Regions from separate parts of the Allobosea sp. 05T422_2 genome, predicted to be linked through region 3. Evidence: predicted binding sites of a transcription regulator. Region 3 holds the regulator's gene; each other region holds the start of a gene.
The links. The regulator LexA, encoded in region 3, represses DNA repair genes until DNA is damaged. The targets are predictions, from matches to a motif close to TGTTCNNNNTGTGTTCNG.
Positions count from the first base shown of each region.

Region 1 (6,316 bases), on a different contig from region 3:
GTCGCGCAGACGCCTGGCATCGGTGTTGAGCTGACGCCGGGCTTCCGTGCCGGTCACCGCCTCGAGACGGCGCACGCCAGCTGCCACCGCGCTTTCGCCGGCGATGCTGACGATGCCGATATCGCCGGTGCGCGAAACATGGGTGCCGCCGCAGAGCTCGACCGAGAAGGCCTTGCCGGCCTCGGTCGTCCCCATCGAGACGACACGGACCTCATCGCCGTATTTTTCACCGAACAAGGCGCGGGCCCCCGAAGCGATGGCTTCGTCGACGCTCATCAGGTGGGTCGCCACCGGCTCGTTCCGCAGCACGGCTGCGTTGGCGATATCCTCGACCTGGGCCAGCTCCGCCTCGGAGATCGGCTTGGGGTGCGAGAAATCGAAACGGAGCCGCTCAGGCGAGACCAGCGAGCCCTTCTGGGCGACATGATCGCCAAGGACGAGCCGGAGCGCCTCATGCAGCAGGTGGGTCGCGGAGTGGTTGGCGCGAATCGTGCTCCGGCGCGCATGATCGACTGTAAGCTCAGCCGGTGTGCCGAGCTTGATTTCGCCCGAAGTGACCTTGACCGCGTGGGCGAAGATGTCGCCGAGCTTCTTCTGCACATCCGAAACTTGTGCGGCGAAGCCCGCCCCGGTGATTGTGCCGGTATCGCCAACCTGGCCGCCGGACTCGCCATAGAACGGGGTCTGGTTGAGCACGACGAAACCGGTGTCGCCGGCCTTCAGGCTCTCGACTTCCGCATTGTCGCGGATCAGTCCGGTGACAACGCCCTCGGCCGTCTCGGTGTCGTAGCCGAGGAACTCGGTGGCGCCGACGCGGTCGCGCAGCGGGAACCAGAGCTTTTCTGTCGCAGCCTCGCCGGTGCCGGACCAGGCGGCGCGCGCCTTCGCCTTCTGCTGCTGCATCGCCGCGTCGAACCCGTCGAGATCGACGCCGATATCGCGGGCGCGGAGCGCATCCTGGGTCAGGTCGAGCGGGAAGCCATAGGTATCGTAGAGCGTGAAGGCGACATCGCCCTTCAGCTTCTGGCCGGCGCCGAGATCCTTGGCAGCGTCGTCGAGAATCGAGAGGCCGCGTGCCAGCGTGGTGCGGAAACGGGTCTCCTCGAGCTTCAAGGTCTCGGTGATCAGGGCCTCTGCACGCAGCAGTTCGGGATAGGCCTGGCCCATCTCGCGGGTCAGGACCGGCACGAGCCGGTGAAGCAACGGCTCCTTGGCGCCGAGCAGCTGGGCATGGCGCATGCCGCGACGCATGATGCGGCGCAGGACATAGCCGCGGCCTTCATTCGAGGGCAGAACACCGTCGGCGATCAGGAAGGCAGAGCAGCGCAGGTGGTCGGCGATGACACGATGGCTCGCCTTCATCGGTCCGTCGGACGAGACCGATGTCATGTCCGCGATGGCGCGGATCAGGGTCGCGAAGAGGTCGATCTCGTAATTGTCATGCGTGCCTTGAAGCACGGCGGCGACACGTTCCAGCCCCATGCCGGTGTCGATCGAGGGCCGCGGCAGATTGGTGCGGATGCCGCCGGCGGCCTCCTCATACTGCATGAACACGAGGTTCCAGATCTCGATGAAGCGGTCGCCGTCCTCATCGGGCGAGCCTGGAGGGCCGCCGGGGATATGGTCGCCATGGTCGTAGAAGATCTCGGAGCAGGGGCCGCAGGGGCCGGTGTCGCCCATGCGCCAGAAATTGTCCGAGGTCGGAATCCGGATGATCTTCGAATCCGAAAGTCCGGCGATCTTCTTCCAGAGCGCGTGCGCCTCGTCATCCTCGGAATAGACCGTGACGGTCAGCTTTTCCTTGGGCAGGCCGAACTCGCGCGTGACCAGCGTCCAAGCGTGGGTGATCGCCTGCTCCTTGAAGTAGTCGCCGAAGGAGAAGTTCCCCAGCATCTCGAAGAAGGTGTGGTGGCGCGCGGTGTAGCCGACATTGTCGAGGTCATTGTGCTTGCCGCCGGCGCGCACGCATTTCTGCGCCGACGTGGCGCGCTGGTAGGAGCGCTTTTCCTGTCCGGTGAAGACGTTCTTGAACTGCACCATGCCTGAATTGGCGAACATCAGCGTCGGGTCGTTGCGTGGCACGAGCGGGCTCGATGGCACCACCTCATGGCCGTTCGCCTTGAAATAATCGAGGAAGGTGGACCTGATTTCGTTGACGCCGCTCATCGCAATTCGAACTCTGCTTCAGGATGGGTGGCCGGGCGGGCCTGCTGGTTGGGATCGGTTCTAGTCAGCGGCTTTGCACCTGTCCAGAATTCCCGTGACAAGGCCTTGGCGCATAAAAGAAACGGGCGGCCCCGAAGGGCCGCCCGCCAAAAATACCCTGCCGCTGGCGCGGAGATAAGGCTCAGGCGTCGCCCTCGTCGAGATCATCGTCGGTCGGTGTCGCCTCATCGAGGATGCGATCGGCAACGAGGCCTGAATTCTGCCGGATCGTGGCCTCGATGCGCGCCGCAACGTCCGGATTGGCCTTGAGGAAGGATTTGGCGTTCTCGCGGCCCTGGCCGAGGCGCTGGCTGTCGAAGGAGAACCAGGCTCCGGCCTTCTCGACCATCCCGGCCTTGACGCCGAGGTCGATCAGTTCGCCAACCTTCGAGATGCCCTCGCCGAACATGATGTCGAACTCGACCTGCTTGAAGGGCGGCGCCACCTTGTTCTTGACGACCTTGACGCGGACCTGGTTGCCGGTGGCCTCGTCGCGCTCTTTCAGCGTCGAGACGCGGCGAATGTCGAGGCGCACGGAGGCGTAGAATTTCAGGGCGTTGCCGCCGGTCGTGGTCTCGGGCGAGCCATACATCACGCCGATCTTCATGCGGATCTGGTTGATGAAGATGACCATGCAGTTCGAGCGCGAGATCGACGCGGTGAGCTTGCGCAAGGCCTGGCTCATCAGGCGCGCCTGGAGGCCGGGCTGGACATCGCCCATCTCGCCTTCGATCTCGGCGCGGGGCGTGAGGGCCGCAACGGAGTCGACCACCAGCACGTCGATGGCGCCGGAGCGAACCAGGGTGTCGGTGATCTCGAGCGCCTGCTCGCCGGTATCGGGCTGCGAGATCAGGAGGTCGTCGAGATTGACGCCGAGCTTGCGGGCATAGACCGGATCGAGTGCGTGCTCGGCATCGACGAAGGCGCAAACGCCGCCCTTCTTCTGGGCTTCGGCAATGGTGTGGAGCGCAAGCGTGGTCTTGCCGGAGGATTCTGGTCCGTAGATTTCGATGACGCGGCCCCTGGGGAGGCCGCCGACGCCGAGCGCGATATCGAGCCCGAGCGAGCCGGTCGAGATGGTCTCGATCTCGATCGCCTGCTGGTTCTTGCCCAGGCGCATGATCGAGCCCTTGCCGAAAGCCCGTTCGATCTGCGAGAGCGCCGCATCGAGCGCCTTAGCCTTGTCCATCGAAGAGCCTTCCACGAGCCGGAGATTTGCCTGATTCACAACGTGCGCTCCTTATGGCAGGGGCGCGATCACTTCTCAATGTGCGCCGTGAGCAAATATGGTCACGGTTTGTTCCTGTCTTCAAGTTCTTTTTTTGTTCTCATTCATCGCCTCCCTGCAGAGCTGTTCAAGCCCGGCTGTCGCCCTTCGCTTGCATGGCCCGGATCTGCATCGCGTTGCCGAGCCGCTCCAGCTCCAGGGTGTAGCAGTAGAGCGCGAAGATGACGGCGATGAGGAGCGCCCCGCGCCAGCTCAGATCGAGATAGCCAAGATCGAGCTCCGGGACGTGCCGGAGATAATAGAGCGAGAACAGAGCGCCGCCGAAGATGAAGCCGATCCGGGCTGCGAAGGAGACGAAGTGGCCGATCACCAGGCCGCCATAGGTGGCGGGGATGGTCACATGACGCAGGCGCCACCAGTAGCAGGCCTGGCCGATCAGGACCGCGAGCGCGGTCTGCAACGCGCTGCCGCGAGTGGCAGTCATGATCGTTCCGATATTGTCGATCAGCAGGAGGAAAATGCCCCGCACATTGGCGAGCACGACGATCGCACACAGGGTTTGGGCGAGAAGCAGGATCAGGTATCTGCGTGAGTTCCCGTCCGACATCGCGCTGCCCGCATCGTTCGTGGACGCCGCGCCTCGCTACCTGCGCGGCCTCGCGCCTCAGCTCATCGCGGCCTTCACTGTCTCGACCAGCTGCTTCATCGTGAAAGGCTTGGGCAGGAAGTGGAACTGCTCGCCTTCCGGCAGGTTCTTGCGGAAGGCCTCCTCCGCGTAGCCGGAGACGAAGACGACCTTGGTGGCCGGGTTGCGCTGACGTAGCTCGCCAAGCAGGGTCGGGCCGTCCATCTCGGGCATGACCACGTCGGAGACGACGAGGTCGATCTTGCCGTCATGCTTGAGGAAGATATCGAGCGCCTCCACGCCCGAGGCCGCTTCGTGCACGGTATAGCCGCGCGAGATCAGCATGCGGGCATTGAGCGCACGCACCGCGTCCTCGTCTTCGACCAGCAGGATGACGCCGGCGCCGGTATGATCGGCTGCGACCTTCTTGGGCGCTTCCTTGGCAGCGTTGTCGGCGGCGATCTCCTCTTCCGTCGGCACGTGACGAGGCAGGAAGATGCGGAAGGTCGTGCCCTTGCCGAGGGTCGAATCGACGAAGACGAAGCCACCGGTCTGCTTGACGATGCCATAGACCATGGAAAGGCCGAGCCCCGTGCCCTTGCCGACCTCCTTGGTGGTGAAGAAGGGCTCGAAGATCTTGTCGAGATGTTCGGCCGGGATGCCGGTGCCGCTGTCTTCGACTTCGAGCATGACATAGTCCGCGGTGGGCAGGGCCTGATGGCCGAACCCGGCGCATTCTTCCGCTGCGACGTTGCGCGTGCGGACCTGCAGCTTGCCGCCGTCCTGCATGGCATCGCGCGCATTGACCGCGAGATTGACGATGACCTGTTCGAGCTGACCGAGATCGGCCTTGACCGACCAGAGGTCGCGGCCCTGGCGAATGTCGAGCGAGACCTTGTCGGCGACGACGCGCTTCAGCATCAACGAGAGATCGGAGAGCACGTCGCCGAGCTCGAGCACCTGCGGGCGCAGCGTCTGGCGGCGCGAGAAGGCGAGCAGCTGCCGGACCAGCGAGGCCGCCCGGTAGGCGTTCTGCTTGATCTGCATGATGTCCGGGAAGGACGGGTCGGTCGGCTTGTGGCTGGCGAGCAGGAACTCGGACGCGTTGATGATGACCTGCAGCACGTTGTTGAAATCGTGCGCGATGCCGCCGGCGAGCTGGCCGACAGCCTGCATCTTCTGGGCCTGGTCGATATTGTCCTTGAGCTTGCGCTCGGAGGTGGTCTCCAGCGCATAGACGATGGCGCGCTCACCATCGCTGTCCTCGGTCGCTGCGACCGGAGAGAGATAGAGTTTGGCCGAACGTCCGTCCTCGCCCGAGAGATTGGCATCGAGCGGGGCGATGTCGCTGCTGCCGGCCATGGTCGCTGCGAGCGCCTCGTCGAGGCTGCCGGGCGCGACGAGATCCTGGATTGTCGCGGGCTGGCGGCCCTGCTGCGTCAGCCGGGTGAAGGCGGCGTTGGAGCGCAGGATCGCGCCGTTGCGGTCGACAGTCGCGATCGCCATCGGTGTCGAGTGGAAGAAGCGGGCAAAGCGCACTTCGGCATCGCTGCGCCCGTCGGACCCGGCTTCGCCGGTCGTCCGGTTGAGCACGAGCGTGCGTGAGGGGCCAGCGCGGCTGTCGCTGCCGAAGGCAACCTGATGATGCAGCCTGACCGGCAGGGTCGTGCCATTGCGCCGGCGCAGATCGACATCGAGGACCTCGACGCGGACATCGCCGGGCTGCCCGCGAATGGCCTGGATCAGGGCAGCCGCGTTCGAGGTTGCGATGTCGTCGAGATGCAGTCCGCCCGAGCCGAAGCGGGCGAGGTCATAGTCGAGCCAGCCCGAGAGCGTGGCATTGAGATAGGGCACTTCGCCATCGGCGTCGATCGAGAGGAAGCCGGCCGGTGCGTGATCGAGATAGTCGATCGCGTGCTGGAGTTCCTGGAAGGCGTTCTCCTGACGCTCACGCTCGGGCGTCACGTCCGAGACGCTCCAGAGCATGGCGGCCTTGCCCTCGCGGCGCACGGGGGATACCCGGATTCGATACCAACCGACCGTGTCGCGACCGTTGAGGGCGGGCTCGAGCCGGACTTCCTCCGCCAGCCGGCGGCCTTCGCGCGCGGCGGTCGCCAAACGGTAGATCGCTTCCGAGACCTCCGGGCGGCCGGTAAACAGGCGTTCGACCGGCTTGATGTCGCTGGCTCCGCGGGCTCCGGCGAGCGCCAGATAGGTTTCGTTGGCGTAGACGATGCGGTTCTCGCCCTCGGTGACGA
Region 1 covers NZ_JBFTLD010000118.1:7,192-13,507, forward strand. Annotated here, with positions in the region: gene alaS (alanine--tRNA ligase) at 1-2,166, opposite strand, end outside; gene recA (recombinase RecA) at 2,348-3,394, opposite strand; gene AC1DJT_RS20050 (hypothetical protein) at 3,561-4,040, opposite strand; gene cckA (cell cycle histidine kinase CckA) at 4,098-6,316, opposite strand, start outside.
Region 1: a site for LexA is predicted at 3,518-3,535, ahead of recA (recombinase RecA). Genes of this name have one in related genera too.

Region 2 (6,478 bases), on a different contig from region 3:
GCGTGATGCGTGGGCGCGAATTCCTGATGAAGGACGCCTATTCCTTCGATCTCGACCAGGCCGGCGCGCGGCACGCCTATAACCGCATGTTCACCGCCTATCTCAGGACCTTCGCCCGGCTCGGCCTGAAGGCAATCCCGATGCGTGCCGATACGGGCCCGATCGGTGGCGACCTCAGCCACGAGTTCATCGTCCTCGCTTCCACCGGCGAGAGCGAGGTATTCTGCCACAAGGACTATCTCAGCTTCGAGACGCCGAAGGTCGACACCGACTTCGATAGCGTCGACGGATTGCAGGCCATCGTCGACAAATGGACGAGCCTCTACGCTGCGACCGAGGAGATGCACGACAAGGCGGCATTCGACGCGGTTCCCGCCGGCCAGCAACTGTCGGCGCGCGGTATCGAGGTCGGGCATATCTTCTATTTCGGCACGAAGTATTCCGAGCCGATGGGCGCGACGGTGACCGGGCCGGACGGGCAGCAGGTGCCGGTGCATATGGGCTCTTATGGCATCGGCCCGAGCCGTCTCGTCGCAGCGTTGATCGAGGCCGGTCACGACGATGCCGGCATCGTCTGGCCGGACGAGATCGCACCGTTCGACATCGCGGTGCTGAACCTGAAGATCGGTGACGCAGCGACCGACGGCGCCTGCGAGCAACTCTACAGAGCGCTCTCCGCCAAGGGCTATGACACGCTCTATGATGATACAGACGGTCGGCCAGGCGCCAAGTTCGCGACGGCAGACCTGATCGGCGTACCGTGGCAGGTCATCGTCGGGCCTAAGGGCCTGGCTGAGGGCAAGGTGGAAATCAAACGCCGCGCCGGCGGAGAGCGCGAACTCGTCTCGCTCGCGGCTGCGCTGGAACGCTTCCCGGGCCGCTCGGCTTGAGTGGGAGCGGCATGATCGCGGAGCGGAGCAGGCGCCGATGAACGTGGCGGTGGAGTCGATGTCGACCGAAGCAGAGCAGCCCACCGGCACACGCCCCTTTGCGGGTTTCGAATGGCTGCTGGCCGGGCGCTACCTGCGCACGCGTCGGCGCGAAGGCTTTGTTTCGGTCATCGCGGGCTTCTCGTTCCTCGGCATTTTGCTCGGGGTCGCCACGCTGATCATCGTGATGTCGGTGATGAACGGCTTCCGGAAGGAACTCCTGGAGAAGATCGTCGGCGTCAACGGCCACATCTTTGCGACGCCGATTGATCGCCCGCTCGATGACTACGAAGCGGTCGCGGCACGGCTGCGGCAGGTTCCCGGCATCAAGCTCGCAATCCCCTTGGTGGAAGGCCAGGCGCTTGCTTCGTCGCAATACGCCAATGGCGGCGTGCTGGTGCGCGGCATTTCCGAGGCGGATCTGAAGTCGATCCCCTTCATCGGCAACAATATCAAGCGCGGTACGCTCGATGGTTTCGACGCCGCCGCCGGCGTCGCCATTGGCAGTCGGCTTGCCGCGGCGCTCTCGCTGACCGCTGGCGACACGATCACGCTCGTTTCTCCGAAGGGAGCCTCGACCCCGTTCGGAACCGCTCCGCGCATCAAGGCCTATCCGATCCAGGCGGTATTCGAGATAGGCATGACCGAGTTCGATTCCTCGTTTGTCTTCATGCCGCTGGCAGAAGCGCAGGCCTATTTCAACCGCGATGGCGATGTGAACGTCATCGAGGTCTTCATCGACAATCCGGATCGGACCCAGGTCGTGCGCGATGCGATCGAGGCCGACGCGCCACGGCCGCTTGTGCTGTCCGATTGGCGGCAGCGCAACCGTACCTTCTTCAACGCGCTCGAGGTCGAGCGGAACGTCATGTTCATCATTCTCACCCTGATCGTGCTGGTGGCGGCGCTGAACATCGTCTCGGGCCTGATCATGCTGGTGAAGGACAAGACCGAGGACATCGCGATCATGCGCACCATGGGCGCGTCTCGCGGCACTGTGCTGCGCGTCTTCCTGATCACGGGGGCGGCCATCGGCGTGTTCGGTACATTGGCAGGGCTAGGCCTCGGCGTTCTCTTCGCCAACAACATCAAGTCGATCATGGCCACCCTGAATTGGATCACCGGGGCCAATCTCTGGGATCCGACAGTACGCTTCCTGAGCGACATTCCCTCCGTGATCGACTGGCGGGAAGTGGCGAGTGTCGTCGGGATGGCGTTGGTCCTATCGCTGCTGGCGACGCTGTATCCGGCCTGGAAGGCCGCGCGGCTGGACCCGGTCCAAGCCCTGCGGATGGGTTGAGGCAGAAGAACCCGTGGCCATGCAACGCGAAACACCGGCGCTCTTCCTCTCCCAGATCGAGCGCTATTACCCACAGACCGATGCTCCGCTCGAGATCCTGCGCAAGGCGGATTTCGCACTGTGGCCGGGCGAGCTTGTCGCGCTTGTTGCACCGAGCGGTACCGGCAAATCGACGCTCCTCCATGTCGCCGGCCTGCTCGAGAAACCCGATAGCGGCGAGGTCTTCGTCGGCGGAATCGCGACCAGCAAGCTGGACGACAAGGGCCGCACCCGGCTGCGCCGCACCGAGATCGGTTTTGTCTACCAGTTCCACCATCTGCTGCCTGAATTCACGGCGCTCGAGAACGTCATGCTGCCGCAGCGCATTCGCGGCCTGCGGAAGCGGGAAGCCGAGGAGCGGGCGACTGAACTGCTCGCCTTTCTCGGGCTCGGCGAGCGGCTCGACCATCTTCCGGGCGAGCTTTCCGGTGGCGAGCAGCAGCGCGTCGCGATTGGGCGTGCGGTCGCCAATGCGCCCCGTCTGCTCCTCGCGGACGAGCCGACCGGCAATCTCGACCCTCACACCTCGCTGCATGTCTTCAACACGCTGGTCGCCTTGGCCCGGGCTTCGGGTCTCGCGGCCCTGATCGCGACCCATAATCTCGACCTCGCCCGGCGGATGGACCGGCAGGTGACGATTCGGGACGGGCTGGTCGTTCCGCTGCGTTAGCGCGGGCACGGCTTCTCCCGTTGCGCACTACCGGGCGCGCCCGCGCTTTCCGCGAGCTGGCGCCACGACGGCAAGGCCGGCAATCACGATCACGAGAATGCCGATCMAGGTCGCGGTMGATGKCAGATCGTCGAACATCGCGTAACCCAGCGCGGTCGCGCCAAGCAGTTCGAGATAGACGAGCGGCGACAGCGTCGAGACCGGCGCCATTCTGAAGGCGCTGATCGTGAGCAGGTTGCTGACGGCCGAAAGCAGTCCCATCAGGAGGATCAGCAGAATCTCCTCGCGATTGGGCACCGTCCACTGGAACAGGACGATAGGCGTCAGCAACAGGATGCCGAAGACGAGCTGGATGGTCAGTGCCGACAGCGGTGTGCTGCCCTGGGCGGTCGCTCGGGTCATCACAAGGTAGCACGCCATCAGTCCGCCCGACGCCAGCGCGATCAGCGTGCCGGAACTGCCGTCAGCGCCCGGTCTCACGATCAGCATGGCTCCGATGAAGCCTAGAATGACGGCCGCCAGCTTTCGGCGATCAAGCCGCTCGCGCAGGACAATCATGGCCAGCAGGGTCGCGATGATCGGCGCGATGAAGTAGGCACCCAGAGCGTCGGCAAGCGGAATGCGCGCGATTGCGGTGAAATAGAGCGTCATCGCGCCAACCAGGAAGGCGGTGCGCAGAAGCTGCGGCAGGATCTGGTTGCGGCCAATCAGCGGCGCCGGCGCGCGCGCCTGCACATACAGCACGACAGGCAGTACGAAGCCGAGCGCCGCGACATAACGAGCCCAGCTTAGAAAGGCCGGGGAATGCGCTCCGCTGAGATACTTGCCGATCGCATCCGCGCCCGGGATGAACAGCATCGATATGGCCATCAGGACGATGCCCAGCGCGGGGCTACGCGTGCTGCCGGAGGCTGACGCGCGCTCGTCCTGCTGGTTCGCCTCGGCGGGTTCTGAGCGGAGATTGGCGACGGAAGCGCCGGAGGCATCTGAACTTTGGTCCATGCGGCTCTCTAGCAGATTCCGCGGCGCCGACAGCCGTGGACGAGCCTGAATGCGCCGACGGGAAAGCGTACGCGACCTACGCCGAAGGGTTAATCGCCTTCCACCACCATCAAGGGGATATTAACCTCCATCCAGACGTCCAGAATGGAACTAACGCTGCGCGATTGACGAGAACAAAACAGGAATTATGATGGACATATAGCGAACATCTGGAGGTCAAGATGGTTTTAGCACGTAAGCTGGTCGTCGGAATGGTGGAGCTTGCCTCGCTCGGCCTCTTCCTTGGGATGATCTGGCTCTGGGCGGCGCTGCTCGCCGCTCCTAGCGTCTGAGCCATCCACAGCCGGGCGGAAAGCCTCTCGACTGGACCGGTCGGCCCGCTCCATAAGGGCGGACGAGGTGACCCGATGAGTCGTGAGCAGGGCCGGTCCCGCATTCTGTCCGAGGTGGGTTTCGTCCATCTMCACGTTCATTCGAGCTATTCCCTGCTCGAAGGGGCCATGACGGTCAGCACGCTGGCCAAGCTAGCCACTGCGGACGGCCAGCCCGCTTTGGCCCTGACCGACAGCAACAATCTTTTCGGCGCACTCGAATTCTCCGAGAAGCTCGCTGGTGGCGGCATCCAGCCCATCGTGGGCGTCCAGCTCTCGGTCGATTTCGCCGACGAGGTGGATAGCGGCCGCCGGCCCGTTCAGGCGCAGGCCGTGCCGCACATCGTGCTGCTTGCCATGTCCGAGGCGGGCTACGGCAATCTGATGAAACTCGTCACCGAAGCGTGTCTCGCAAGCGGCGGCGCCGGGCAGCCGATTTCGTCGCTCGAGAAACTGACGGCACATCATGACGGCGTGATCGCGTTGACCGGCGGGCCGGGCGGCCCGATCGACAGTGCGCTGCGTGCCGGGCAGGTAGCCCAGGCTGGCGCTCGCCTGGCAAAGCTCGCCGAAATCTTCGGCGACAGGCTCTATGTCGAGATCCAGCGCCATGGCCGTKATGGCGAGGCTGCCGTCGAGGCGCATCTGCTCAGGCTCGCCTATGATTCCGAACTCGCCATCGTCGCGACCAACGAGCCCTTCTTTGCCAAGGCCGGGGATTTCGAGGCGCATGATGCGCTGCTTGCGGTAGCCGAAGGGCGGCTGGTCTCCGACGGCGAGCGCCGGCGCGTGACGCCAGGGCATTTCTTCGTCACCCGGTCCGAGATGAAGCGCCGCTTCGCCGATCTGCCGGAGGCGCTGGCCGCGACCGTCGAGATCGCGATGCGCTGCACCTGGCGCGTCACGACACGCAAGCCGATCCTGCCGCGTTTCGGCGAGGAGGGGCGCGACGAGGCAGAGGAGCTCGAGGTCCAGGCGCGCGCCGGTCTGGCGGCTCGGCTGTCCAAGCACGGCCCGGCTTCGGGCTATACTGTCGGTGAATACGAGTCGCGGCTTGATTTCGAGCTTTCGATCATCAACCGCATGAAGTTCCCGGGCTACTTTCTCATCGTCTCGGACTTCATCAAATGGGCGAAGGACCAGGGCATCCCGGTCGGGCCGGGACGCGGCTCCGGCGCGGGTTCGCTCGTTGCCTATGCGCTGACCATCACGGACGTCGATCCGCTCCGCTTCGGCCTGCTTTTCGAGCGCTTCCTCAATCCCGACCGCGTCTCGATGCCGGACTTCGACATCGACTTCTGCCAGAACCGACGCGAAGAGGTGATCGACTACGTCAAGCGGCGCTATGGTGAGGAGCGCGTTGCGCAGATCATCACCTTCGGCACGCTGCTGGCGCGTGGTGTGCTGCGCGACGTCGGCCGCGTGCTGGAAATGCCCTATGGCCAGGTCGACAAGCTGACCAAGCTGGTGCCGCAGAACCCGGCGAAGCCGATCTCGCTGCCGGAGGCGATCGCTGGCGAGCCGAAGCTGCAGGCGGCTGCGGACGAAGAGCCGGTTGTGGCCCGCCTGCTCGAAATTGCCCAGAAACTGGAAGGGCTTCACCGCCACGCTTCGACCCACGCCGCAGGCGTGGTGATCGGCGATCGACCGCTCGAGCAACTCGTCGCGCTCTCGGTCGATCYGCGTACCGGTATGCGCGTGACCCAGTTCAACATGAAATGGGTCGAGCAGGCCGGCCTGGTGAAGTTCGACTTCCTCGGCCTCAAGACGCTGACGACGCTGACGACCGCCGTCACGCTGATTGCCCAGCGCGACATCCAGATCGACCTCGCCAAGCTGCCTTTCGACGATCCGAAGAGTTACGAGATGCTGGCGCGCGGCGAGACGGTCGGCGTGTTCCAGGTTGAATCGGCGGGCATGCGCAAGGCCCTGGTCGAGATGAAGGCCGACCGGATCGAGGACCTGATCGCGCTCGTCGCCCTCTACCGGCCGGGTCCGATGGACAACATCCCGACCTATTGCCGCCGCAAGCTCGGCTTGGAGGATCCCACCTATCTCCATCCGAAGCTGGAACCGATCCTGGCCGAAACGCATGGCATCATCGTCTACCAGGAACAGGTGATGCAGGTGGCTCAGGCGCTCTCGGGCTATTCGCTCGGTGAGGCCG
Region 2 covers NZ_JBFTLD010000074.1:17,889-24,366, reverse strand. Annotated here, with positions in the region: gene proS (proline--tRNA ligase) at 1-890, shown strand, start outside; gene AC1DJT_RS15170 (lipoprotein-releasing ABC transporter permease subunit) at 928-2,229, shown strand; gene AC1DJT_RS15165 (ABC transporter ATP-binding protein) at 2,249-2,938, shown strand; gene AC1DJT_RS15160 (DMT family transporter) at 2,966-3,940, opposite strand; gene dnaE (DNA polymerase III subunit alpha) at 4,348-6,478, shown strand, end outside.
Region 2: a site for LexA is predicted at 4,110-4,127, ahead of dnaE (DNA polymerase III subunit alpha). Genes of this name have one in related genera too.

Region 3 (6,652 bases):
ATGGTGCGCGTGCTGTCTGCTCTGGGCTCCGACCGCATCTGGGCCGTGAACGGCTCTGACGGCCTTGACGAGATTACCACCACCGGCCCGACCCGCGTCGTCGCGCTCGACAAGGGCAAGATCGAGAGTTTCTCGATCAGCCCGGACGATGTCGGCCTGGCCCGTGCAAAGCCCGAGGATCTGCGCGGCGGTGAACCGGCGCAGAATGCCGAGGCGCTCCGCGCGGTTCTCGACGGCAAGAAGACGCCCTTCCGCGATATCGCGGCCTTCAATGCCGCCGCCGCGCTCGTCGTGGCCGGTCAGGCCGGTGATCTGCGCGACGGCCTCGCCCGCGCGACCTCGGCGATCGACAGCGGCAAGGCCAAGGCGACGCTGACCGCACTTATCGCCAGCTCGAACGCGTGAGGACGTCATGAGCGACATCCTCGCCCGCATCGAGGCCTATAAGCGTCAGGAGATCGCCGCAGCCAAGGCCGCGGTTTCCCAGGCGGAGATCGAGCAGCGCGCCCTGGCTGCCGGCCCCGTGCGTGGCTTCACGGCCGCGCTTGCCGCGAAACACGCGGCCGGCAAGCCTGCATTGATCGCCGAGATCAAGAAGGCCAGCCCGTCCAAGGGGCTGATCCGCGCCGATTTCGACCCGCCATCGCTGGCACGCGCCTATGCCGATGGCGGCGCGGCCTGCCTGTCCGTACTGACCGATGCCCCCTCTTTCCAGGGACAGCCGGAATTCCTGCAGCAGGCGCGCGCGGCAAGCGGCCTTCCCGCCCTGCGCAAGGATTTCCTCTATGACCCCTATCAGGTCTTCGAGGCTCGCGCCTGGGGCACCGACTGTATCCTGATCATCATGGCCGGTGTCGATGACGGGACAGCCCGCGCGCTGAACGAGACGGCAAAGTCACTCGGCATCGACGTGCTGGTCGAGGTTCACAACGAAGCCGAGCTCGATCGTGCCCTCGAGCTCGACAGCCCCCTGCTCGGCATCAACAATCGCGACCTTCGCAGCTTTGCCGTCGATCTCGCCGTCACCGAGAGACTTGCTCCGCGCGTCCCCGCGGACCGCATCATCGTTGGCGAGAGCGGCATCTTCAGCCATGCCGACATCGCACGGTTGCAGCGCGCCGGCGTCAACACCTTCCTCGTCGGCGAGAGCCTGATGCGGCAGGACGATGTCGCCGCTGCCACCCGTGATCTCCTGACCGGTTCTGCGCGCAGCGCAGCATGAGCAAGCTCAGCCATCTCGACGCCAGCGGCCAGGCCCATATGGTCGATGTCGGCGACAAGGAGGAGACCTCGCGCATCGCTGTCGCCGAGGGCTGTGTCGTCATGCAGCCCGGGACTCTGGCGATCGTGCGCGATGGCGACGCCAAGAAAGGCGACGTACTTGGCACGGCGCGCCTGGCTGGAATCATGGCCGCTAAGCGCACGCATGAACTGATCCCGCTCTGTCACCCCCTGCTGATCAGCAAGATCAGCGTCGACCTCACCCTGGACGAGACATTGCCCGGGGTGCGCGTGAGCGCTGAGGTCAAGATGAAGGGACAGACCGGCGTCGAGATGGAGGCGTTGACCGCTGTCGGCGTCGCCTGCCTCACAGTTTACGACATGGTCAAGGCGGTCGACCGGGCGATGCGGATCGAAGGCATCAGGCTCGTCCACAAGTCAGGTGGAAAATCCGGCACTTTCGATCTCCCGGAAACTGCGCGATGAGCCTCACGCCCGTCCCCGTCGCCCTGAAGGCGCTGATCGACAGCGTTCCGGCACCGACACCATCAGAAACCCTGCCACTCGCACATTGCGTAGGGCGCGTGCTCGCCGCCGACCTGCAGGCGCTTCGGACCCAGCCCCCCTTTGCCAACTCCGCAATGGACGGATACGCCGTTCGCGCAGATGATATTGCGCCGGCAAATGAATTGCGTGTCATCGGCGAATCGGCTGCCGGTCGTTCCTTCTCAGGGATGGTCCGCTCCAATGAGGCTGTTCGCATCTTCACCGGTGCTCCGATTCCGGAGGGCGCCGATACGATCCTGATTCAGGAGAATGCGGACGGCGTCGGCACTGCGACGATCCGCGTGCGCGAGGGCGCCGAGCGCGGCAAGTTCGTTCGTCAGGCAGGATTGGACTTCTGCGAGGGCGAGGTGTTGCTTCTCGCCGGCAGCCGGCTCGACAGTGCGAGCCTCGGCCTCGCGGCAGCCATGGGCCACCCCATGCTCACGGTGCGTCGCAAGCCACTGGTCGCGATCCTCGCGACCGGCGACGAACTGGTCCAGCCCGGCGAGCCGGTTGGACCCGACCAGATCGTCGCGTCCAACAGTTTTGCGCTCGCCGCGCTGGTCGAGCAGGCCGGCGGCACGGCGCTCGATCTCGGGATTGCCCGCGATGATCATGCCGATCTCGCCGACAAGATTGGCCAGGCACGGAAGGCCGATGCCGATGTGCTGATCACCCTCGGAGGAGCCTCGGTAGGTGAGCACGATCTCGTCCAGGCAGCGTTGATCGGTCAAGGCATGGCGCYCGGCTTCTGGAAGATCGCCATGCGGCCGGGCAAGCCGATGATGATGGGCCGCCTCGGCCGCATGGTCGCGCTCGGCCTACCCGGAAACCCCGTCTCGTCCATCGTCTGCGGGCATCTCTTCGTCGTGCCCCTGCTCAGGACCCTCCTGGGCGTACCGGAACCGGAGCGCGATCTGAGTGAGCCTGCAATCGTCGGAAGAAATTTGCCGGCAAATGATGAGCGGCGGGACTATATGAGGTCGGAACTGACGCTCACTCCGGAAGGATGGCTGGCAACGCCCTTCGCCAAGCAGGATTCATCGATGCTGGCCACTCTTGCCCGCGMCGACGCGCTACTCATTCGCGAATCGTTTGCTGCGCCGGCAAACAAAGGCGACAACTGCCGGATCATCCGCCTACGCTGAGCGCGCTTGCGGAACACAACGCGAACCTGTATGGTGTTCGTGCTTTGTTTCGATTCCATACAAAGAGCGCCGGCGGGAACCATGCTGACACGCAAACAGTTCGAACTGCTTCGTTTCATCCAGGAACGCCTGCGCGAGACAGGGGTGCCCCCCTCCTTCGACGAGATGAAGGACGCGCTCGATCTGCGCTCCAAGTCCGGTATCCATCGCCTGATCATGGCGCTGGAGGAGCGCGGGTTCATTCGCCGCCTTCCCAATCGAGCCCGAGCGCTGGAGATCATAAAGCTGCCCGAAGGGGCCGGCGGCCCTCAGGCGACGCGCGGACGGTTCAGCCCCTCCGTCGTCCAAGGGGGGCTTGGCAAGGTCCGGCCGATCGCACCGCCCCCGGACGAAGATGTGCGCTCCACGGTTGCGATTCCGGTCATGGGGCGGATTGCCGCCGGTACACCGATTTCCGCCATCCAGAGCCGCAGCCATACCGTGGCACTGCCTGYCGACATGCTTGGCCCCGGTGAACATTTTGCCCTCGAGGTTCGCGGCGACTCGATGGTGGAAGCCGGCATTCTCGACGGCGATACGGTGGTGATCAAGCGTCAGGACACGGCCAATACCGGGGATATCGTCGTGGCTCTGATCGATGACGAGGAAGCAACGCTGAAGCGACTGCGCAAGCGCGGCTCCTCGATCGCGCTCGAGGCTGCCAATCCCGCCTATGAGACAAGGGTGCTGGGACCGGACCGCGTCAAGATTCAGGGCCGCCTGGTCAACCTGATGCGGCGCTACTGAAGCGGCTCGTGTTCTTCGACAGCCGCCAGCGGCAAAGCCGGCGTGCTTGCAGGCCGCTCCCGCTTGCGGCTCCAGGGACGATCGACACCATCCTGCTCTGATAGATGGGCGCGCCAGCCGCCCTTGTTGCCGACAAGGGCGGTCGCGCCATCGCGCGACAATGCCCTGCGGTCGATCAGTCGTGCTGCGCACGGAGCGTTCCACGGAATCGGCGTGATGACGAGATCGGCGCGCCGACAGTCCTCGACGATGGCCAGGCGATCACGTGCAAAGGCAACGCTTCGTCCATCCTTGCTGCGGACGACACAACCCAACGTGTCGCAGGTCGCGCCTTCCCGCAGGCTGTTGTCGTCAGTCCGGCGATTATCGCCATCTGCGTTCAGCCATTGCTGCAGCACGAAGCGGCTCGGTTGCCCCGCCAGGATCATGCGACCATCGCCCCCGCGGACCAGGATCCCGGAACCATCGCGTTCGATCAGGATGTCGGGCCTGTCGGGCTTCGCTGCCACGAGCAGTCCCGCGATCAGGGGGGCGACGGCCAGGAAGCGCAGCGGTGTCGTCCAGAGCGTGATCCAGAGAAGCGCGGCGGCAAAGCATGCGAGCGCCGCGGCCCCGAATGCAGGAATGATCACCGCGGAGTGGTCGAATCCCGCAACCCAGCGCGCGGATTGCAGCACATAGTCCGAAGCGACTCCCATGAGCGCCCAAGCCGGCCAATCCAGGCCGAAGGGATAGGCGAGCACGCCGAAGACAGCGGCAGGCATGACGATCAGGGAAACGAAGGGCAAGGCGAGCGCATTGCCGAGCAGACCGAAGGGGTTGAAGGTCTGGAAGTGATAGGCACCGAACGGTGCGGTTGCGACCGTCGCCAGCACGGTCGTGACCGTGAGCCCGACCACCGCGATCCAGATCGGCCGTAGCGGCCAAGGCAGGTTCGCCGGCGCCTCGGAGTGGCCGCGATCCTCCCAGCGCTCGGCAAAGGCGATCAGCGCCGCGACAGCGCCAAAGGACATCTGGAAGCTTGGACCAAGCAGCGCGTCAGGCTCGCGCAGCAGAACGATCATCGCAGCGAGAGCCAGATTGCGCATGCTGAGCGCCGGGCGATCGACGAGAATCGCACCGAGCATGACCAATGTCATGATCAGCGAGCGCACCGTCGCGACCTCGGCTCCCGAGAAGATGCAATAAGCCGTGGCGCCGAGCATCGCGGCCAGGGCGGCGAGTTTCTTTATGGGCCAGCGCAATGCCAGCGTTTGCGATAGCGCCAGCAGGCCACGGACCAGGCCGAAGATCGTGGCGGAGGCCAGCACCATGTGAAGGCCCGAGATCGAGATGATATGATAGATTCCGGCCGCGCGGAGGTCGATATTGGTCGCCTCCGTGATGAGGCCGCGCTTGCCAGTAACCAGCGACGCCGCCATCGCGCCAGCCTGCCCTCCCCCGATCCCGGCGATGCGCTCCGTCAGGGCATTGCGCGCCCGGTCGACCGTCGCGGGTATCTGAAGCTCGAGCGGTGGCTGCAAGGGTGGTGGGGCGAGCGTGATCTTTCCGGGGATGGTCCCGACTGCACCAAGCCCTCGGAAGAAGGCGTCGCGCCCGAAGTCGTAGCCACCTGGTCGCACTGGACCGGGCGGCGGCAGGAGGCGCGCGACGGCAGCGATGTGATCGCCCGGCGAAACCGAACCACCTTTGACGTTGACCCGAACCCGCCGTGGCAGGCGTTCAGGCTCCACCCCGGCAATGCTGGTCACCAGGATCACGAGGCGCGCGCCGGCGTCGCGCGCCTCGACCGATTCGACAAAGCCGGTGAGTTGTCCCACGCGCATTCGATCGAGCATCGGTGCTGCGATTGTCGCCGTGCGCCAGGCCGCGGCACCAAAGCCGGCGAAGATGGCAGCAAGGCCGACGCAAGCGAGCATGACCGGGCGTCGGGCGCGCGACAGCGCTGCCATCGCAGCGGAGACGCCAAAGCCGGAGAGCGGGACCCAGAAGGATGGCTCGCGATCAGCCGCGAAATAGAGCAGAATGCCGGCTCCCATCAGCACCGGCAGCCAGAGAAACAGCCTTCTTCGTCCGGCCTCGATCGCGATGGCGCCCAGGAAGCGCGCGCGCCATTCGGCGAGAAACAACCGAATGGCAGCGTCCTGAAACCATATCTCGGGAATGCGGAATGGTACGGCGCGAACACGCGCGCCGCGCAGCCGGCTCGGGTCTGGCGGCGCCTCGCGCATAGGCCGTCCCTCGGTCAGCCAACCAGATGCGATCTTGCGCTTAACGTCGGCCCCATCAGCATGTTACAGGGGCGGCGTCGGTTGTCATGTCCCTTCGACGTCTTGTTCCTCTGCCGCTCTGTCGGCCTCATTTCCCGTCCTGCCGGAGCCTGCCTTTCATGAGTGATGCGGTCGTTACGCGCTTCGCGCCGTCTCCAACCGGATTCCTGCATATCGGCGGCGCGCGTACCGCGCTGTTCAACTGGCTCTATGCCCGTCGCCATGGCGGCAAGATGCTGCTGCGCATCGAGGACACCGACCGCGAACGCTCGACCGAGCCGGCCATCGCGGCGATTCTCGACGGCCTGTCCTGGCTTGGCCTCGATTGGGACGGCGAGACCGTCTACCAGTTCGCCCGTGCGGCCCGGCACCGCGAGGTCGCCGAGCAGATGCTCGCCGCCGGCAAGGCCTATTATTGCTATGCGACACCGCAGGAACTCGAGGAGATGCGCGAGAAGGCGCGCGCCGAGGGCCGTCCCATGCGCTATGACGGACGCTGGCGCGATCGCGATCCGGCAACCGCGCCGGCCGGCGTGAAGCCGGTCATCCGCCTGCGCGCGCCGCAGACCGGAGAGACGGTGGTCGAGGACGAGGTGCAGGGCCGCGTCGTCTGGCAGAACGAGAATCTCGACGACCTCGTGCTGCTGCGTTCCGACGGCAACCCGACCTATATGCTCGCTG
Region 3 covers NZ_JBFTLD010000209.1:4,589-11,240, reverse strand. Annotated here, with positions in the region: gene trpD (anthranilate phosphoribosyltransferase) at 1-405, shown strand, start outside; gene trpC (indole-3-glycerol phosphate synthase TrpC) at 413-1,222, shown strand; gene moaC (cyclic pyranopterin monophosphate synthase MoaC) at 1,219-1,707, shown strand; gene AC1DJT_RS26855 (molybdopterin molybdotransferase MoeA) at 1,704-2,915, shown strand; gene lexA (transcriptional repressor LexA) at 2,997-3,701, shown strand; gene AC1DJT_RS26845 (ComEC/Rec2 family competence protein) at 3,695-5,932, opposite strand; gene gltX (glutamate--tRNA ligase) at 6,091-6,652, shown strand, end outside.

Region 4 (6,195 bases), on a different contig from region 3:
TTTGTGATGACGCCCTCGAAGGGCTTCTTCACCTCATAGGCGCGCAGGCCGTCATTATAGGCGAACCGCACCGGCTCGGTGCCGGTGCCGAACAGGATGGCATCGTGCGCCTGCTTCGGCAGCTCGGACCAGGGCTTGGTCATCGAGAAGCCGAAATGCTTGGCGAGCGCGTCCAGTGTCTGGCCGTAATAGGGCGAGGTCGACTTGGCCCAGGGCGCGATCGCCCCCTTCTTCAGTGAGATGGAATTGTCGGGCACGATCAGATTGGCATCGATGCGCATCTCGTGGCCGAGACCATCGCAGGTCGGGCAGGCGCCGAACGGGTTGTTGAATGAAAAGAGCCTGGGCTCGATCTCGGGGATGGTGAAGCCGGAGACGGGGCAGGCGAATTTGGAGGAGAAGGTGATGCGCCTGGCCTCGCCGCTCTCCTCCTTCTCGTCGGCATATTCGAAGACCGCGATACCCTCGGCGAGCTCCAGAGCCTGTTCCAGCGAGTCGGACAGGCGTGCGGCGAGGTCGGGGCGTATGACGATGCGGTCGACCACCACGTCGATGTCGTGCTTGAACTTCTTGTCGAGGGCGGGAGCGTCCGGGATCTCGTAGAACTGGCCGTCGATCTTGACGCGCTGGAAGCCGCGCTTCAGCCAGTCGGCCAGTTCCTTGCGGTATTCGCCCTTGCGACCGCGCACCACGGGCGCCAGCAGATAGCCGCGCGTCTTCTCCGGCAACTCCAGCAGCCGGTCGACCATCTGGCTGACCGTCTGGCTCTCGATCGGCAGGCCCGTCGCCGGCGAGTAGGGGATGCCGGCACGTGCCCAGAGCAGGCGCATGTAGTCGTGGATCTCGGTGACGGTGCCGACTGTCGAGCGCGGGTTCTTCGAGGTCGTCTTCTGCTCGATCGAGATGGCCGGCGAGAGCCCGTCGATCTGGTCGACATCGGGCTTCTGCATCATCTCGAGGAACTGGCGGGCATAGGCCGAGAGGGACTCGACATAGCGGCGCTGGCCCTCGGCGTAGATCGTGTCGAAGGCGAGCGAGGATTTGCCCGAGCCTGAAAGGCCGGTGAAGACCACGAGCTTGTCGCGCGGAATCGCCAGGTCGACATTCTTGAGATTGTGCTCGCGCGCGCCGCGCACGGAAATCACGCGTGCATTCGGATCGGCCGCGCGGTTGCGGTCGAACATGTCCTCAAGCGTGGCGGCTTGTTCAGCCAAAGAGGTCTTGCGGGCCATCGGGGCGTCCGTTCGGGTAAGGCGTAGAGATAGGGCAAATGCCCGGCCATGCCAGCCTCACGGCGGTCTGGCAGGCATGAATATCATGCAGCGGGATAGGCTGCTGTCTTTCTCCTGACAATTCGCGTCAGGAGTAGGGCGTCCGGTTTGGCGATCGGTGCCGCCGTCCGCCGAGGCTCGTCCGACCTCCGGCGGCTGCCTCGCGAATCCTGATGAAGACAGGGGACAACTCTGCAAAACGAGCTTGAACAAAGCAAGAACATTGTTGATAGTGACGTCTGCGGGCGCTAGGGTCCGGCTCCGGTCGTCGATCGGATTTGCAGATGTGCGCAGGAAATGGAGCCTCTCATGGCTGGTAGCGTCAACAAGGTCATTCTGGTCGGTAATCTCGGGCGCGACCCCGAGGTGCGCCGGCTCGGCAGCGGCGAGCCGGTCGTCAATCTGCGCATCGCCACGTCCGAGACCTGGCGCGACAAGCAGTCCGGTGAGCGCAAGGAAAAGACCGAGTGGCACTCGGTGGTGATCTTCAACGAGAATCTCGCCAAGGTCGCGGAGCAGTATCTGAAGAAGGGCTCGAAGGTTTACATCGAGGGCCAGCTCCAGACGCGCAAGTGGCAGGATCAGTCCGGCGTCGAGAAGTACACGACCGAAATCGTGCTGCAGCGCTTCCGCGGCGAACTCACCATTCTCGACAGCCGCGGGCAGGGCGGATCGGACGAGTATGGCGAGGGCGGCGGTTCGGTCGAGGACCGTTCGGGCGGCGGCGGTTCCTTCGGGCGTTCGAGCCCGATGGGCAGCGGTGGCGGCTCGCGCCAGCCGGCTATGTCCAGCGGCGGCGGCGGGCGTTCGTCGAGCACCCACCTGGACGACGATATCCCGTTCTAGGGCAAGCGAGGGCGAACCGCTTTGCGGATCGCAATCTCCTCAGGATCAGAAGGTCGCTCCCGACCGTTCGGAGCGGCCTTTTTGTTGGTATCCGAAGGACGGGGCGGCTCTCCCTCCATCATTGCCAAGAGCGGCAAGCGGCATTCGATGACTTAGATCGCGAATCTCGGTGCGAGATTGCATTTATTCGCGCTCGAGCAGTCAGACCCGACCGCCGTCCAGGCGCGAAGGACCGTCTATCGGGCACCCGCAATAACGAGTGGGCTGAAGCTGCGCTGTCGCGCAAGCTGAGGAACGGACTTGAGCGCGGAGCTTCCCGACCTTCTAGAACGTCAGGCGCGTCTGACGCGCGCGCCGGGCCTAGCCGTGACTGCGCGCCGCTTAGAACATCGGACCGGATATCATATCCGGTCCGATGTTCTAAGCTTCTGTGTTTGCATCGGCTTTCCCGAAAACCGCAATCTACTTTTCGGGCCGATGCTTTAGCCGTCATAGGCCCTCTGAAGCGCGGCGATGTCGATCTTCTGCATCTGCATCATCGCCTGCATGGCCCGGCCGGCCTTCTCCTGTTCGGGACTGCTCAACAGCTTGGGCAGCACTGACGGGATGACCTGCCAGGAGATGCCGAACCTGTCCTTCAGCCAGCCGCATTGCTGGATCTGTCCACCGTCTCCGAGCCTGTCCCAGTAGTAATCGACCTCGTCCTGGGTTTCGCAGTTCACATAGAGCGAGATCGCTTCCGTGAACTTGAAGCGTGGGCCGCCATTGAGTGCCGTGAATTGCAGGCCTTCGAGCTCGAAGGATGCGGCCATAGGCGAGACGCCGCCGAGCTTCGAATTCTTGAAGATGGAGGTGTAGAATTTTGCCGCCTCCTCAGCCTGGCCATCGAACCACAGGAACGGGGTGATCTTCTGCATGGTCGTCTCCTCCTCTTGCTTGCTGAGCGCGGGGCGGTCGCCCGAATGCTGCGAGTGCAGGGCTTCCGGAACTGATCGGTGAAACGGCTCAGGTGGAATGGCTCAGGCGGCCTGCCGCCTTTCAGCGAACAGGGTGTCGAGCTTCCCGTAGCTTGCGGCGACGCCTTCCTTCATGCCGCTCCTCAGCGCGCCGTCGCGGGCCTCGCGCGAGGAATAGAGTACGGTCAGCGCGAGTTCGGTCTTGCCCGCCTGCTCCGTCAGAACCAGCGTCGCGATGGCCTCGCCCCCGGTCCAGTCCTGGTCGAACAGTTCGGTTCGGACGATACGCTCAGGGCGCGCGATCTCGCGGTAGATCCCGCCCATTCCCATCACGGTGCCGTCCGGTCCGTGCCAGACGTGGCGGAAGCTGCCGCCGACKCGAAAATCGACCTCGCAATGCTGCAGTGACCAGCCTGGAGGGCCGCTCAACCACCTCTTCAGCAGCTCAGGTCGGTTCATGGCCTCGAAGACCAGCTCGCGCGGTGCGTTGAAGAGGCGGGTCATCAGGACCTCGCGGTCGCTGGGCGTCGAGACGGACAGATCGGCGGTCGTCATCATCGTCACTCTCCTTTGGGTTTCATGCCTTTCTCGGCCTTCATCTCGTCGAGAAGGAGGTCGAGGCGCTGGAAGGTCGTCTCCCAGAACTGGCGATAGCCTTCGAGCCAGCCATTTGCGTCGGCGAGAGCTTGGGGCTCGAGCCGGCAGGGGCGACGTTGTGCGTCCCGTCCGCGCGAAATCAGTCCAGCGCGCTCCAGCATCTTGAGATGCTTGGAGATGGCCGGCTGGCTCATAGCGAAGGGCTGGGCCAGCTCGGTCACCGAAGCCTCGCCAAGGGCGAGGCGTGCCAGGATCGCCCGCCGTGTCGGATCGGCCAGGGCGGCGAAGGTGGTGTCGAGCCGGCTGGATGGCGTCATTTAATTACCAATTGGTTATATAACGTAGTTGTTATTTAACGTGGCGCAGCCGTTGTCAAGGCTGAGGGCGGGCAGCCCGGCCCTTCCGATCGATCTGTCATGCGGGGCAGGCATCTCCGCCCCGGCGTGTGAAATCCTTGTGCGCAATGGGGGAACGGGCGTATGTGCAGCGCTCATGAGCAACACTGATCCCGCCGCCTCAGCCCTGTCCGTCTGGATCGCGCTGGAAAGCCCCACCCATCACGCTCCTGGCGTGAACGGCATGATGGACCTCGTCGCCAAGGAGGTCGAAGGCCTGCCGATCGCGGTCGAGCGCCTGCCGGGGCGCGACGGCCTCGGAGACAGCGTGATCCTGAGGGCCGGGCTCGATAATGGCGAGAAGGCCATTTCGGTCATGTCACATCTCGACACGGTCCACCCGGTCGGGACGAGTGCCAAGGATTTGCCTGTCCGGATCGAGGGCGACAGGCTCTATGGTCCTGGCGTCTATGATATGAAGGGCGGTGCCTGGCTCGCCCTGCAAGCCTTCAAGGATGTGGCCAAGGCGGGCTCGGCCAAGCGGCCGATGATCTTCCTGTTCACGCCCGACGAGGAGATCGGCTCGCCGACCACCCGTTCGGTGATCGAGGATATCGGGCGGCAGTCGGCGGCGGTGCTGGTCACCGAGCCGGCGCGCGAAGGTGGCCGCATCGTCACGGCCCGCAAGGGTGTCGGCCGCTTCGACGTCAGGCTCGAGGGGCGCCCGGCCCATTCAGGCTCACGCCATGCTGACGGACGCAGCGCCATCCGCGAGGCGGCGCATCAGATCCTCGCCATCGAGGGCATGACGGACTATGCGCGCGGCATCACCATGTCGGTCGCCTTGATCGGCGGCGGCACGGCGGCGAACGTGATTCCGCAGCATGCCTGGTTCAGCGTCGATGTGCGCGTCACCACGCTTGCCGACGGTCAGATGATGGAGAACCGCATTCTTGGGCTCACGCCCCGCGATCCCGATGTGAAGATCACGGTGACGGGCGGCATGAATCGGCCGCCCTATGAGAAGTCGAGCACGGTCGCGCAGTTGTTCGAGACAGCGCGTGGCGTTGCAGCGAAGGTCGGCTTCGATCTTCAGGACTGCCCGATGACCGGTGGTGGTTCCGACGGCAATTTCACGGCGGCGCTCGGCGTGCCGACGCTGGATGGTCTCGGCATCGACGGCAATGGCGCCCATACGCTCGAGGAATACGCCCTGATCTCCTCGATCGCACCGCGTCGAGCCCTGATCAAGGGGCTGCTCGAAACGGTCTGAGCGCTCGGCTTCCCGCTTCCGCTTCTGCCCGAAATCCGCTCTGATGCTTCCCAAGGCCGCGTGACGGCTGTCCTTGGGAAGGGAAGCGGCATGAAGAACTGGATCGCAGGCGCCCTTGGCGCTGCTTGCATGGTGGTGGCGGGAATGGCAGCGGCACAGGACCTGATGGTCGAGAAGAAGGTGTTCGAGCTGCCGAGCTTCACGACGCAAGGCGGGCGCACACTCAAGAACGTCAAGGTCGGCTGGGAGAGCTACGGCACGCTCAATGCCGACAAGTCGAATGCGATCCTGATCTGCCATTTCTTCTCGGGCAATTCGCATGCCGCCGGCAAGTACGACGCAAGGGATGCCGCGCCAGGCTACTGGGATGCGATTGTCGGTCCCGGCAAGGCGATCGACACCAATAAGTACTTCGTCCTGTCCTCCGATACGCTGGTGAACCTCAACACCGGCGATCCGAAGACGACGACCACCGGCCCGGCTTCGCTCAATCCCGATACCGGGAAGCCCTACGCGCTCGATTTCCCGATCGTCACGGTCGGCGACTTCGTCAATGTCCAGAAGGCACTGGTCGAGAGCCTGGGTATCAGGAAGCTGGCGCTGGTCGCCGGCCCATCCATGGGCGCGCTCCAGACCTGGGAATGGGCAGCAAGCCATCCGGAGATGGTCGCCAAGGCGATGCCGGTCATCGGCGCGGCCGAAGCCGATGCGCAGCTCATCGCCTGGCTCGATGTCTGGGCGGCGCCGATCCTGGTCGATCCCAACTGGAACAAGGGCGACTATTACGGTGGCACCCCGCCCAATGCCGGCCTCGCCAAGGCGCTGGCAGTGGTGACGCTGCAGGCGAACCACCGTGACTGGACCAATGGCACCTTCGGGCGCAGGCCCGCCAAGGAAGGTGAGGACCCCGCCAAAGC
Region 4 covers NZ_JBFTLD010000180.1:6,083-12,277, forward strand. Annotated here, with positions in the region: gene uvrA (excinuclease ABC subunit UvrA) at 1-1,184, opposite strand, end outside; gene AC1DJT_RS24990 (single-stranded DNA-binding protein) at 1,581-2,117, shown strand; gene AC1DJT_RS24995 (VOC family protein) at 2,600-3,034, opposite strand; gene AC1DJT_RS25000 (SRPBCC family protein) at 3,137-3,631, opposite strand; gene AC1DJT_RS25005 (ArsR/SmtB family transcription factor) at 3,634-3,987, opposite strand; gene AC1DJT_RS25010 (M20 family metallopeptidase) at 4,163-5,278, shown strand; gene AC1DJT_RS25015 (E22 family MetX-like putative esterase) at 5,369-6,195, shown strand, end outside.
Region 4: a site for LexA is predicted at 1,477-1,494, ahead of AC1DJT_RS24990 (single-stranded DNA-binding protein). Genes of this name have one in related genera too.